3 regions of the Planctobacterium sp. AWM4_229 genome follow, and region 1 is predicted to be linked to each of the others. Evidence: predicted binding sites of a transcription regulator. Region 1 holds the regulator's gene; each other region holds the start of a gene.
The links. Region 1 encodes FNR, which switches genes on or off when oxygen is low (the NO sensors DNR and NnrR bind a similar motif). Its sites were predicted from a motif close to TTGATCTAGATCAA; they were not measured.

Region 1 (4,272 bases):
AAGGCATTTACAAGTGATGAAAAGCTAACTTGTTCAGGCATAGAAGTTCACCCGGGAGCCGGTATCGAAGGACAAATCGACAAAGAGAAATACCGTATTGGTAATCCGGAATTTACCACACAAAATCCCAATCAATTAGGTGCCGATGTTTATCTTGCTCGTCAGTCAGGTGATAACTACGAGCTGATAGCGAGTTTTTCCTTAGAAGATGCACTTCGAGAAGCCGTGCAGTCATTTTTCAATAAATTCCAAAGCAAAAACACATTGTTACTCAGCGGTGACAATGAACGCAAAGTGTCTGACCTGGCCACAAAGCTCAAACTTGCTGGTTTTCAACACAGCATGAAACCAGAGCAAAAATTAGACTACCTACAAAATTTACAGCACAACGGTAATATTGTACTAATGGTTGGTGATGGCGTTAATGATGCTCCGGTACTGGCTGGTGCTAATATTTCCGTGGCCGTAAATGGCGCCAGCGACTTTGCTCAAAATGCCGCGGATATCATTATGCTGAAAGACAACTTCTTTGCTATTTCAGCACTGTTATCAGTTGCCCAAAAAAACCAACGCATTATCAAGCAAAACTTCGCCTGGGCATTGGGTTATAATTTATTGGTATTACCTTTTGCAGTTTCCGGGCTATTACCTCCTTGGGGTGCAGTCATAGGTATGTCGTTGAGTTCACTCATTGTGACATTTAACTCGCTTAGAATTAGCAAGAAAAAAGAGACTTGATATGAGTATTATTTACGTTTTGATCCCCATTGCCATCATTCTGGTGATTGTGGCCATCGCAATTTTTTTCTGGGCTGTAAAAAGTGAGCAATTTAAGGACCTGGAACGCCACGGTCACAGTATTCTGTTTGACGATGACATTAAAGACGCCCAAGCCTCACGACCTAAAGACAAACTCTAAGTGCTACCAGAATTTGCTGCTGCCTTTCTCATAGGCATTGCTGGTAGCGTGCATTGTAGTGCCATGTGCGGAGGTGTTATTGCTGGATTAAACTATGCAATTCCAAACAACAAACCACTGCTACCTTACGCTTTGTCTTACAATCTGGGACGTATCCTGAGCTATGGTGCGGCGGGTCTAATAGCGGGTGCGCTAGGCCAGGTATTCAGCCATCAAATTGGCTCAGGCATCGCGCTACTTAAACTACTCAGTGGCATTATGCTTGTGTTACTTGGGGCTTATATCGGCAACTGGTGGCGAGTGCTTTCAAAGCTTGAATCAGCAGGCGCACGGTTGTGGCGCAAGATATCCCCCATCGCAAAACGCTTCGTTCCTTTTAAAACACCATTGCATGCACTGCCCTATGGCCTGATCTGGGGCTGGTTACCCTGTGGGCTGGTATATTCAACACTGGCATGGAGCATGGCAACAGGTGATGCCGTAAATAGTGCGTTTTTGATGATGTGTTTTGGTTTGGGCACATTACCTGCCACCTTATTACTGGCGCTGTCCGCTAAACAATTGCTGGCTGTGACACAAGCCCCCCGAACAAAACAGATAATTGCACTGGCACTTGTTGCTTATGGTGCCTTTATCATTGCACAAAGCCTACAGCATCATTTATAGTACGCTTAAATTATTGCAAGGAGCCTTTTGTTTAAATGGTAAGTCAAGCTCGCTATCCTCTAAATTGTCAAAACTGCAGTTTCAGTCAACTCTGCTTACCGTTTAATTTAAGCAATAACGAGCTAGATAAACTGGACGATATCATTCAACGCAAGCGCCCCATTCAAAAAGGCGAGCGTTTGTTTGAAACCGGCGATAAGCTTACCTCCTTGTTCGCCGTCCGTTCAGGCTCCTTTAAATCTTATGCCATCAGTCAAAGTGGTGAAGAGCAGATCACGGCTTTCCATTTACCGGGTGAAGTTATTGGTTTCGACAGCATGTCTGAAGAAGCACATCAAACTGTAACTCATGCGCTTGAAACCTCCATGGTATGTGAAATTCCCTTTGCTACGCTAGACAATCTAGCTGATGAACTGCCCGCCCTGCGCAAACAACTGATGCGCTTAATGAGTGCTGAAATTAAACAAGACCAACAGATGTTTATGTTGCTCAATCAACGTACTGCCGAAGAACGTTTGGCCTATTTTTTACATTCGTTGTCGCTGCGCTTCAATCAACGTGGTTTTTCCGCCACCCAATTTCGCTTAACCATGACTCGTAGCGAAATCGGCAACTTTCTCGGTTTAACGGTAGAAACCATTTCTCGCTTACTATCTAAATTCAACAAGGAAGGTTTGCTTTCAGTGGAAGGTAAACTTATCAATATCCTTGATACGCAACTGCTGGAAGAAAAAAGTAAAACCTTCTCTCCTGAATGCAAGTGAGAAAAATCAGCACCTAATTGATCCAGAACAAGGCTCATAGTGGCAAATTTTTGATGCTTTTCTTACACTAAGAGTGTTCGTTTATTACATCAGGAAATGGCTATGAGTGGTTTTAACAAAATTTTGGCTGTTATTGATCCGACCCAGGAGCAACAAAAGTCGCTGGCGCGAGCGCTTGAATTGGCTAACAAATGTGACGGAAGCGTCACTGCGTTTCTCAGCATCTACGATTTTTCTTATGACATGACGACTATGTTGTCTGTTGAAGAACGTGAAATGATGCGACAGGCGGTAGTTGATGATCGCACGGAGTGGTTGGTGGGCATGATTGAGCAACAATCCAATGCCCAAAGCGTCAAAGTAGATGTAAAAGTTGTCTGGCACAACCGTCCTTATGAGAGCATTATTGTGGAGGCCATGGCAGAGAACTATGATCTCATCGTCAAAGGCACGCAGCAACACGACACCTTAAAATCAGTCATATTCACCCCCACCGATTGGCACCTGTTGCGCAAAGCGCCAGTATCCGTATTACTGGTTAAAGATCATGCCTGGCCGGAAAATGGTGTTGTTCTTGGTGCGGTCAATGTCGGCACAGAAGACGAAGCTCACCAATCACTGAATAAGCGCATCACTGAAACCTGTAAAGACATGGCTACCGTTCTAAAAGGCCATGTGCATCTGGTGAATTCCTTCCCCGGCACACCCATTAATATTGCTATTGAGATCCCCGAATTCGACCCGCAAACCTACAATCAATCAGTCAACGATCATCATGTTGCCTGTATGAAACAACATGCTGAAAATTTAGGCGTGGATGTGGCACATTGCCATGTGAAAGAAGGTTTACCGGAAGACGTGATCCCAGCAATCGCGAAAAAGTTTGATGCAGAACTCGTTGTTATCGGCACGGTTGGCCGTCAAGGTATTTCAGCCGCGCTGATTGGCAATACCGCTGAACATGTCATAGATATGCTGGACTGCGATGTATTGGCTCTCAAACCCGAAGGTTTTGAATCCCCAGTAAAGCTCTAATAAATTAAACGACTTTGCAATCTCCCACAGTAGCAAATATGTTACTTTGGGGGATTTTTGCGTTATACTCTGCCGCCATTTTTACAGCATGTTTTTCATACAAGTATAGAGTAGCGGTCGATGTCCGAAGCAGTTAATCACCTCACTAAAAGTAAACAGCAATACAGTTTCAACAAATTGCAGAAACGACTGCGTCGTTGTGTTGGAAAAGCCATTGCCGACTTCAATATGATTGAAGACGGTGACAAGGTGATGGTGTGCTTATCGGGTGGAAAAGACAGTTATACCCTGCTGGATATTTTGATGTTCTTGAAAAATATCGCCCCTATCCATTTTGATATCGTGGCGGTGAACCTGGATCAAAAACAGCCAGGCTTCCCTGAGCATGTGCTACCGCAATACCTGGATAAAATCGGCGTCGAGTATTTAATAGTAAACGAAGATACTTATTCAATAGTCAAAGAAAAAATCCCAGAAGGTAAAACCACCTGCTCTTTGTGCAGCAGGCTAAGACGCGGCATTTTGTACCGCACAGCACAGGAACTTGGGGCCACCAAGATAGCTTTGGGACATCATCGTGATGACATGCTGGAAACCCTGTTACTCAACATGTTCCATGGTGGCCGCATGAAGTCTATGCCGCCCAAGTTGGTGAGCGACGATGGCAAGAATATCGTTATTCGTCCACTAGCTTATGCCAGTGAAAAAGATATCGCCAAATACGCGGAAAAAATGGAATTCCCAATCATTCCCTGCAATCTCTGCGGCTCACAGGAAAATCTGCAGCGTAAGATGATTAAAAACATGCTACAGGACTGGTCGAAACAATATCCGGGACGCATTGAGAACATGTTCCGTGCACTGCAAAATGTCACCCCATCCCACCTT
Region 2 (4,272 bases), on a different contig from region 1:
TAAAGATAAGTGGGGCGAACAAGATACTGAAATACCCGATAATGATACCTACGTTAAATACACCCAAGATTACCAGGCCAGAGCCATTATTGATTTTCGCGCAGGTTACGTGACGGTAGAAACCATCAATGCTGAGGACTATAAAACTCAACTCAGAGAAGCCATTATTACCACCCTGCTAACTACTGATGATCCCAATTCTACGGATATCTTCAGCGACGAAACACCGCAGTTTACAGGCGAACCCTTTTTACATGGCCAGGTGCTGGATCAAGAAGGGGTGGCGATTCGATTTCCCTGGCGGGCAGGCCGCTTTGCCGAGTACTTATTGGCTACCCAGCTAAAAACCGATACCACCGAAGCAGGTCTGCACCACTTTGTCACCTTTCCTCTGATATCTGACCATCACACTTTACGCAAAAAACAATATGCCAAATATGTGCTGGCGGCAGCGTCGCGCTACCAGGTACCCGCCGATTTAATCTACGCCATTATCGAAACAGAAAGCAGCTTTAACCCATTTGCGGTAAGTTCTGCCAATGCCTATGGCTTAATGCAAATTATTCCCGAGTCTGCCGGCAAAGATGTTTACACCCGCATCAAAAAACGCAATGACCAACCTACTCAGTCGGTGTTGTTTCGTCCTGAAGATAACATCGATATTGGCACCGCCTATCTACATATTTTGGATGATATTTATCTGAAGAACATCAGTAATACACTTAGCCGTGAATACGCCACCATCTCCGCTTATAATGGCGGCGCGGGCAATGTATTTAAAACCTTTAGCAGTCAGCGGGATCAGGCAACCAATGCCATCAACAAACTCAGCGCCAGCCAAGTGTACCAAAAGCTGCGCCATCAACACCCCAAAGCAGAGAGCCGCCGCTATATAGAGAAGGTACTGACATTTAAACGCCAGTATTAAGCTGTAAGCGCCACGTATTTAATGGCTAACTCATCAAGAGTTTCCTGATTATTCGGGTCCACGCCAATGCAACGTATCGGGCAAACACTGACACAGGTAGGTGCATCGTAATGACCAATGCATTCGGTGCACTTCGCCGGGTCGATTTCAAAAATTTCGGCCCCCATGCTTATAGCCTGATTGGGGCACTCTGGCATGCACATGTCGCAATTGATGCAGGTTTCTTTGATTTTTAATGCCATTTCACACCTCTACCAACGATTCGGATTTAAACGGGTTACGGGTATTCGTGCCTTCATCCAGATTTCGTAACAACAACGCAAAATCCAGCGGACCATCAACTGGCACCGGAATACGCACCTGATGGCCACTACCTGGCGCCACCGGCACTTCTGCACCAGATTTATCCAGTATCTTTTGCAAACAGAAGGTATGATTGCCTTGGGGTGTCATTAGCTCTAATGAGTGCCCCAGAGCGAACTTGTTTTTCACCTCAACAATGGCAAATCCCGTCTGCTCGCAGCGTCCGAAGATTTCCCCAACAAACTGCTGTTTGTCGCTAACAGAGCTGCCGGTGTGATAATTTTGATATTCACTATGGGTATGACGACGCAAAAAGCCTTCGGTGTAACCGCGGTGGGCTAAGGTTTCCAGGCTCGCCATCAGGGCATTATCGAAAGGCTTGCCCGCAATTGCATTATCAATAGCCTGACGATAAACCTGAGCCGTACGAGCACAGTAATAGTGGGATTTAGTGCGCCCTTCAATCTTTAGAGAATGTACCCCCATTTCCATCAGCCGGGGAACGTGCTGCACGGCTCTCAAATCTTTGCTGTTCATGATGTAAGTGCCGTGCTCATCTTCAAAGGCCGGCATAAACACACCCGGCTTTTCTTTTTCTTCCAACAGATACACCTCTTTTACAGGCTCGCCTGCACCCAGGGTAGGCTCTACAGCATCGGGCTTGTGTTGATGCACGATGTCGCCGCTTTCGGTTTCTTGCCCTGGCTGTACATCGTATTGCCAGCGGCACGCATTGGTGCAGGTGCCTTGATTGGGGTCACGCTTGTTCATATAACCGGAGAGCAAACAGCGCCCAGAATAAGCCATACACAGGGCACCATGAACGAATACTTCCAATTCAGTATCAGGCACTTTTTGTCGGATCTCAGCGATTTCTTCAAGGGATAATTCTCGAGACAGGATCACTCGCTCTATGCCTTGTTTGGCCCAAAACTGGACACTGGCATAGTTCACCGCATTGGCCTGCACCGAGAGATGAATGGCCATATCGGGAAACGCTTCGCGCACTAACATGATGAGGCCCGGATCAGACATGATCAACGCATCTGGCTGCATGGCAATGACAGGCTCAATGTCTTTCAGATAGCTCGCCACCTTGCTGTTGTGGGGCGCGATATTGCTCACCACATAAAACTTTTTACCTAAGTCGTGGGCTTCCTGAATGCCTAAGGCAAGATTCTGGGCATTGAATTCGTTATTGCGCACCCGAAGTGAGTAGCGGGGCTGACCGGCATACACCGCATCCGCGCCATAAGCAAAAGCATAACGCATGTTGCGCAAACTGCCCGCAGGCAACAATAATTCAGGAGAAAAAGAAGAACTTTGCAATGCAGAAATCCGCCCAAAAATTAAACAAGGGCGCGCATTTTAGGGAGTTCGCTTGTGGGGCTCAATGCCAGAGTGAGCAAAGTCTCACAAAGTTTGATCTGGATCATAAAAGCTCGCTCAACGTATCGAGCGAGCCGATTAAATAATCATATCAAGAAGCGGTAGCAGGCTCGGCGTTTGTGATGCTTTGTTGTTCTGCTTTACTTTTGCCCAACTGTAACAAGCTGGGTAAGAAGATCAGAGTAAAGAAAGTGCTAACACTCATACCGCCGACAATTACTGCAGCAATACCTCGATACAGCTCGGCACCCGCCCCAGGAATAAGCAGCAGCGGCAACATGCCGAATAAACTGGTAAGCGTACTCATCAAAATGGGACGCAAGCGCAAGCGTACCGCTTGTTCCACCGCGGCCACCCTGGCCATACCTTCCCGCTCCGCAACACGGGTTTGATATACCAGCAGGATAGCGTTGTTCACCACTAAACCTAACAGGATGATAAAGCCGATCATGGTGAGCAAGTCCAGTGGCTGGAAGCCGGTAAGCAGGTCCGTTAAACGCAGTGAGGCAATTCCACCTACCGTGGCCAGCGGGATGGTCATCACTACCAGCAAACTATCTTTGAAGGAACGGAACAAGGCTGACATTAACAAATACAGGATCACCAACGCCAGCAAGAAACTCTGACTCATGTTGGTAATGGCTTCGGTTAATGCCTCTGCAGTACCACGATAGGTTACGGCCCCTTCATCCCCTAATAGCGCCAACACTTTATCGTCTACCTCGGTTTTTAAGGTGGCAATGGCCTCTTCCAGCGACAAATCATCCGGTGGCGTTACCTGCAAGGTAATTGTGCGTTTTCTGTCGACGCGACGAATTTGCCCCGGACCAGCAGTACGGGTCACTTCTGCTAACGCCCCAACAGGCTGCACCCCACCTGTTGGCGTGAACAAAGGCATAGACGCCAACTCTTCTGGCGTACTCCACTCTTCAGCCCGCAAGAAAATATCCAAGCGTTTTTGGCCATCAAAATAGTCTCCGACATAAAGCCCATTGCCCAGGGAACGGCTTATTTGCGACATTTCCTTACGGCTCCAGCCAGATTCCGCCAGTTTGCGCTCGTAAGGCAATAAACGCAGCTCAGGCTCCGCCAGATTAAGCCCAGGCACGGGTTGCGCTTGCGCGCTTGGCAATGCCTGCATAACAGCACCAAAGCCCACTCGCGCGGCGGTAAGCAGTTGCTCTTCATCGTTGGCCTGAATATCAATATCGATGCGGCGACCACCACCCAAGCCCTGGAATATTTGCGATTGTTGGGCAAAGGCAATGGTATCGGGGAAGCCCGACAGAATTTCAGAGTTAAGAATACCCAGTAACTCCTGAATATCATCCGGATCTTCCGCGCGTCCGCCCATAAAACCAAAGGTACCAAATATGCCTAACCAGTCGTGGGCCACCTTGGGCTCTTTTTCCCCTGTGAGATAAGGATCCATGCGCTCATTGATGACATCCACCATCTCGTGTTTGCCCGCTTCAATGCTGAGGCCCGGAGGCGGCAACATAAAGGCACCAAACTGATTCTCGTTACCCTTAGGCAGATAATCCATTTTCGGGAATAACAGGTAACTGGCCACAATGGCAAATCCCAACAAACCAAAAACCCAGCCAAAGCGCTTGCGATTAGTACCGGTAAGACGCATCACGCCTTTGGTA
Region 3 (4,272 bases), on a different contig from region 1:
AGAATAATGCCAGTAATCGAAAGTGCACTTGAGGTAAAGGCAATGCCACTGCGACCTTTATAAGACGCCATGGCGCAACCAAGCCCACCTGCAATGCCTAGTATCGGGGCAACGATCATCCAAGGATAGGAGGCATAATTGGATAACCAAGCTCCACTGGCAATTTCCACTGTTTTGGTCAAAGGATTGCTGGTTGCCATAGTGTCGATACTGGAAGTAACAACGTATCCATCGACACCTAATGAAAGGTATAGTCCGGCCAATCCGAACAAAGCGACCGTCGCAAGAGAAAGTACTACTGAAACAGCTCTGCTGCGTTGATGCAGTACCCCATCGGTTTTAAGCTGAAGCCAGCTTGCACCGTGATTCAAAAGCATGGCTACAGATACCAGCCCTGCAAGCAAGGCGAAAGGCGTTAACAAACCAAAGAAACCGCCTGTGTAAGTTGCTTTGAGAGTGTCATCCAATTCGAAAGGTACGCCAAGAAACAAATTGCCGAAGGCAACACCAAAAATCAATGACGGTACGATGCCGCTGACAAAGAGTGCCCAGTCCCACGTTTGCCGCCATTTTTTATTGGTCAATTTGCTACGATAGTCAAACCCTAAGGGTCGCATCCATAACGCTATCAACGTCAATGCCAGTGCCAGATAAAATCCCGAAAAGGCTGTGGCATAGATAAGTGGCCATGCGGCAAATATCGCACCGCCAGCAGTAATGAACCAAACCTGATTACCGTCCCAGTGGGGCCCGATGGTGTTGATCATCACTCTGCGATCTTCGTCAGTTTTTCCTACCAATGTAAGCAGTGCGCCAACACCTAAGTCGAAGCCGTCGGTAACAGCGAAGCCAATTAATAGGACGCCGACTAATACCCACCAAATAATGCGTAGCATTTCGTAATCAATCATGAGTGTGCTCCCTGTGGTTTAGCGATAGCATTGGATGCTTCTTCAAGCGCCTTTTCTGATTCTGCGAAGGTGGCAGAAGGGCCTTTTCTGGCAAACTTCTGCATCAGGTAAAATGCCGCGATAAACATCACCGTATAGAATGCCGAATAAGCCACCATGGTGATCACAACATCAGAAACTGACAGATTTGAAACAGATGTATGTACTGGCAAAATCTCAGCAATAGACCAAGGTTGGCGGCCATACTCGGCAACAAACCAACCGGCTTCAGAGGCTATCCAAGGCAGCGGAAGGCTCCATAGTGCTGCTTTCAACAGCCAGCGTGGCTTAGTGATCTGGTGCTTCGTGCTGTAGTAAAACGCGAGGATAAATAGTAAAAGCATTGCAAAACCTGCTCCCACCATGATCCTAAAACTCCAGAATAGTGGTGCTACAGGTGGAATACTGTAATCGACGGCTTTATCAATCGCTTCTGGGCTGGGGTTGGTTATATCATCGGCAAAAGGCTGTAGCAGCATGGCATAACCGAGATCGTCTTTGTGGCGCTCGAAAACCGTCAACTCGGCTTCTGTAGCATCACCGGCCCTGACTTTATCAAGCAACGCAAAAGCTTCGATACCGGATAAGATACGCTCCCTGTTAAGGACTTTATGCTCTTTTAATCCCATTACCTCTTCATCTAATGAGCGTGTTGCGATGATGCCCATGGCATAGGGAATTTGCAGCGCATAATCAACACTTTCAGTCTCATCATTAGGTAATCCGATCACGGTAAAAGGTGCTGGTGCTGGATGCGTCTCATATTCTGCTTCAACCGCAGCCAATTTGACTTTTTGCACATCGCCAAGCTCGTATCCACTTTCATCACCCAGGACTATGACTGAAAGAATCGATGCCAAGCCAAAACTTGCAGCAATAGCGAAGGAACGTCTCGCAAATGCAATATCGCGACCTTTAAGCAGGTAATAGGATGAGATCGCCAGCACAAAAACAGCAGCAGTGACATAACCTGCAGAAACAGTGTGGACAAATTTGACCTGAGCGACAGGATTGAACATCACATCTGCAAAACTTGTCATTTCCATACGCATGGATTCAACGTTGAATTCAGCACCTACGGGATACTGCATCCATCCATTGGCAATTAGGATCCATAAGGCTGAAAAGTTAGAACCTAAGGCGACAAGCCAAGTGGTCATCAAGTGTTTCTCTTTAGACATTCTGTCCCAGCCAAAAAAGAATAAGCCGACGAAAGTTGACTCCAAGAAGAATGCCATCAATCCCTCAATGGCTAACGGTGCGCCGAAAATATCGCCCACATAGTGGGAATAATAAGACCAGTTCATGCCAAACTGAAATTCCATAGTCAGGCCAGTTGCTACACCGATGGCGAAATTGATCCCAAACAGCTTCCCCCAAAATTTGGTCATTTGTTTGTAGATCTCTTTGCCAGTCATCACATAAACCGACTCCATAATGGCCAACATAAATGTCAGGCCAAGCGTAAGTGGGACAAATATGAAATGAAACATGGCAGTCATGGCAAATTGCCAACGAGATAATTCAATTAGCGTCTCGTTCATGCTGTTTCTCCTTAAAGTATTTAATGCTGTAAAAACGGTTTACTGAACAGTCTTTTGCAGAACACGTGCCAATTAAATCTTTTAACGTAATATATTGTTTTTTAATCGTTTTTTAAGAAATATTATTCTACATCAAAGTGGTTTAAGTGGAGATTGCCAAAAGTGACACTGCTAGCTGTCACTTTTGGCAAATTTAAGGAAGGTTTATTCGTTTAACGACTTTGTCACTGTAAAGGCACCACGAATATCGTTAAGTGTAAATCCTGTGGCAAGGTCTTTAGGATACGCTTGTTTTATGGACTCACCCAGACCAGGTTCAATATTTTGTCCATGACAGGCAAGACATAATTGTCCTGTAAGGATAGCTTGCATATAGCAAAATTGATTATCCCTTAACGCTGTTGCAGTGAGACTATTTGCAGGCTTACCTGCCTTAAACTCGCGATCAAAAGCGACCAACATGTCATATTCCCAAGAATCTGCCGCATTTTTGCTGTTACGCGTTTTCAAGCTGGTGCGGGCAACATCCCAACCATCCGTTGATAACTGTGCGGCGATTTCAGGTGCTTGGTCTTTACAGACTTTTACCCCATTTTCAAATCCACCGGATTGCACAGCGGTCATCAAAGCTTGTTTTAGCATTTTCGCAAAGGCTGTTGATTTGGCTTTTGCCTGCACAGCGAGTTGTTCAGCGTCTTCTGGGCTAGTCTCACTCAAAGCGCTGCCACATGTAATGGCAGCAAGAACAAGAATCGCGGGCTTAGTAAGTTGGTACATCATTCAAGTCGCTCTATACCAAGTGCTTTTAACACATATTTCTCGTAAACCGGCTCACTAGTACCAGTCTTCATTTTTCGCATGAAGTACTTTTCAAAAGCAATTTTCGCCAAATGTACCCACTTCCCTTTTTTAAACCATGTAATGTTTCGTGGGGGTATTTGTGGCATAGCTACAAAGGCAGCACCTGTATCGCCCATGTCGGCTAGACAAATCGCATGCCATGTGCCTTTGGTTGACGGCTCTTTTTGATCAACGATGATCGCTTTTAAGTTGTGTGCAATTGCCGTCATCATGGTTTCAATCATGTAGCCTGTTTTCGGCGTACCTGTTGGCACAGGTGTTGTCTCAACCGGAGGAATCGCGACACACACACCTCCCGAAAATATGTTGGGATACTTGGGACTACGTTGGTGTTCATCGGTAATAACGAAACCTTTGGGATTGCATAATCCCTCAACATTTGCAACAGCATCAATGCCTGCAAACGGTGGGATCAGCATAGCGTGGTTAAAATCAACACTATGGTTAAACTCAACCTCACCTTTGCGGTTGAGTTCGGAAATATGCATAATTTTTTCGTCGACTTTATCGACTGTCGCGTTACATATCCACTTGATGTCTCGTGTTCTAAGCTCAGACTCCAGGAGTGCTTTCGAATCACCAACACCACCAAGACCCAGATGACCTATATAGGGTTCGCTGGTAACAAAATGAATTGGCACCTTGTGACGGATCTTGGCATCTCTTAGTGCTTTGTCCAATATAAATGCGTACTCATACGCAGGGCCGAAACAACTCGCTCCCTGAAACGCACCAACTACGACAGGCCCAGGTTTTGCCAATAGGGCTTCGAAGTCCTTATGGCACTGCACAGCGTGATCTAAGGTACAGATCGATTGAGTGTTGAATTCAGGGCCGGCACCTTCAATATTAGCAAAAACCAGTTTTGGCCCTGTAGCAATGATCAGGTAGTCATAATCAATCGATTCTCCTGCCTC

Region 2: trhP (prephenate-dependent tRNA uridine(34) hydroxylase TrhP) is a predicted target of FNR. The motif match lies at 2,654-2,667, and genes of this name have one in related genera.
Region 3: ACXAGP_RS17385 (cytochrome ubiquinol oxidase subunit I) is a predicted target of FNR. The motif match lies at 2,617-2,630, and genes of this name have one in related genera.

Annotation. Positions count from the first base shown of each region.
Region 1 covers NZ_JBSWWX010000012.1:28,784-33,055, reverse strand. Annotated here, with positions in the region: gene ACXAGP_RS20610 (heavy metal translocating P-type ATPase) at 1-738, shown strand, start outside; gene ccoS (cbb3-type cytochrome oxidase assembly protein CcoS) at 740-919, shown strand; gene ACXAGP_RS20600 (sulfite exporter TauE/SafE family protein) at 920-1,585, shown strand; gene fnr (fumarate/nitrate reduction transcriptional regulator Fnr) at 1,621-2,349, shown strand; gene uspE (universal stress protein UspE) at 2,452-3,384, shown strand; gene ttcA (tRNA 2-thiocytidine(32) synthetase TtcA) at 3,505-4,272, shown strand, end outside.
Region 2 covers NZ_JBSWWX010000008.1:131,749-136,020, reverse strand. Annotated here, with positions in the region: gene ACXAGP_RS18230 (murein transglycosylase domain-containing protein) at 1-928, shown strand, start outside; gene ACXAGP_RS18225 (YfhL family 4Fe-4S dicluster ferredoxin) at 925-1,170, opposite strand; gene trhP (prephenate-dependent tRNA uridine(34) hydroxylase TrhP) at 1,172-2,569, opposite strand; gene ACXAGP_RS18215 (efflux RND transporter permease subunit) at 2,712-4,272, opposite strand, start outside.
Region 3 covers NZ_JBSWWX010000007.1:342,395-346,666, forward strand. Annotated here, with positions in the region: gene cydB (cytochrome d ubiquinol oxidase subunit II) at 1-911, opposite strand, end outside; gene ACXAGP_RS17385 (cytochrome ubiquinol oxidase subunit I) at 908-2,494, opposite strand; gene ACXAGP_RS17390 (Tll0287-like domain-containing protein) at 2,699-3,274, opposite strand; gene ACXAGP_RS17395 (NAD(P)/FAD-dependent oxidoreductase) at 3,271-4,272, opposite strand, start outside.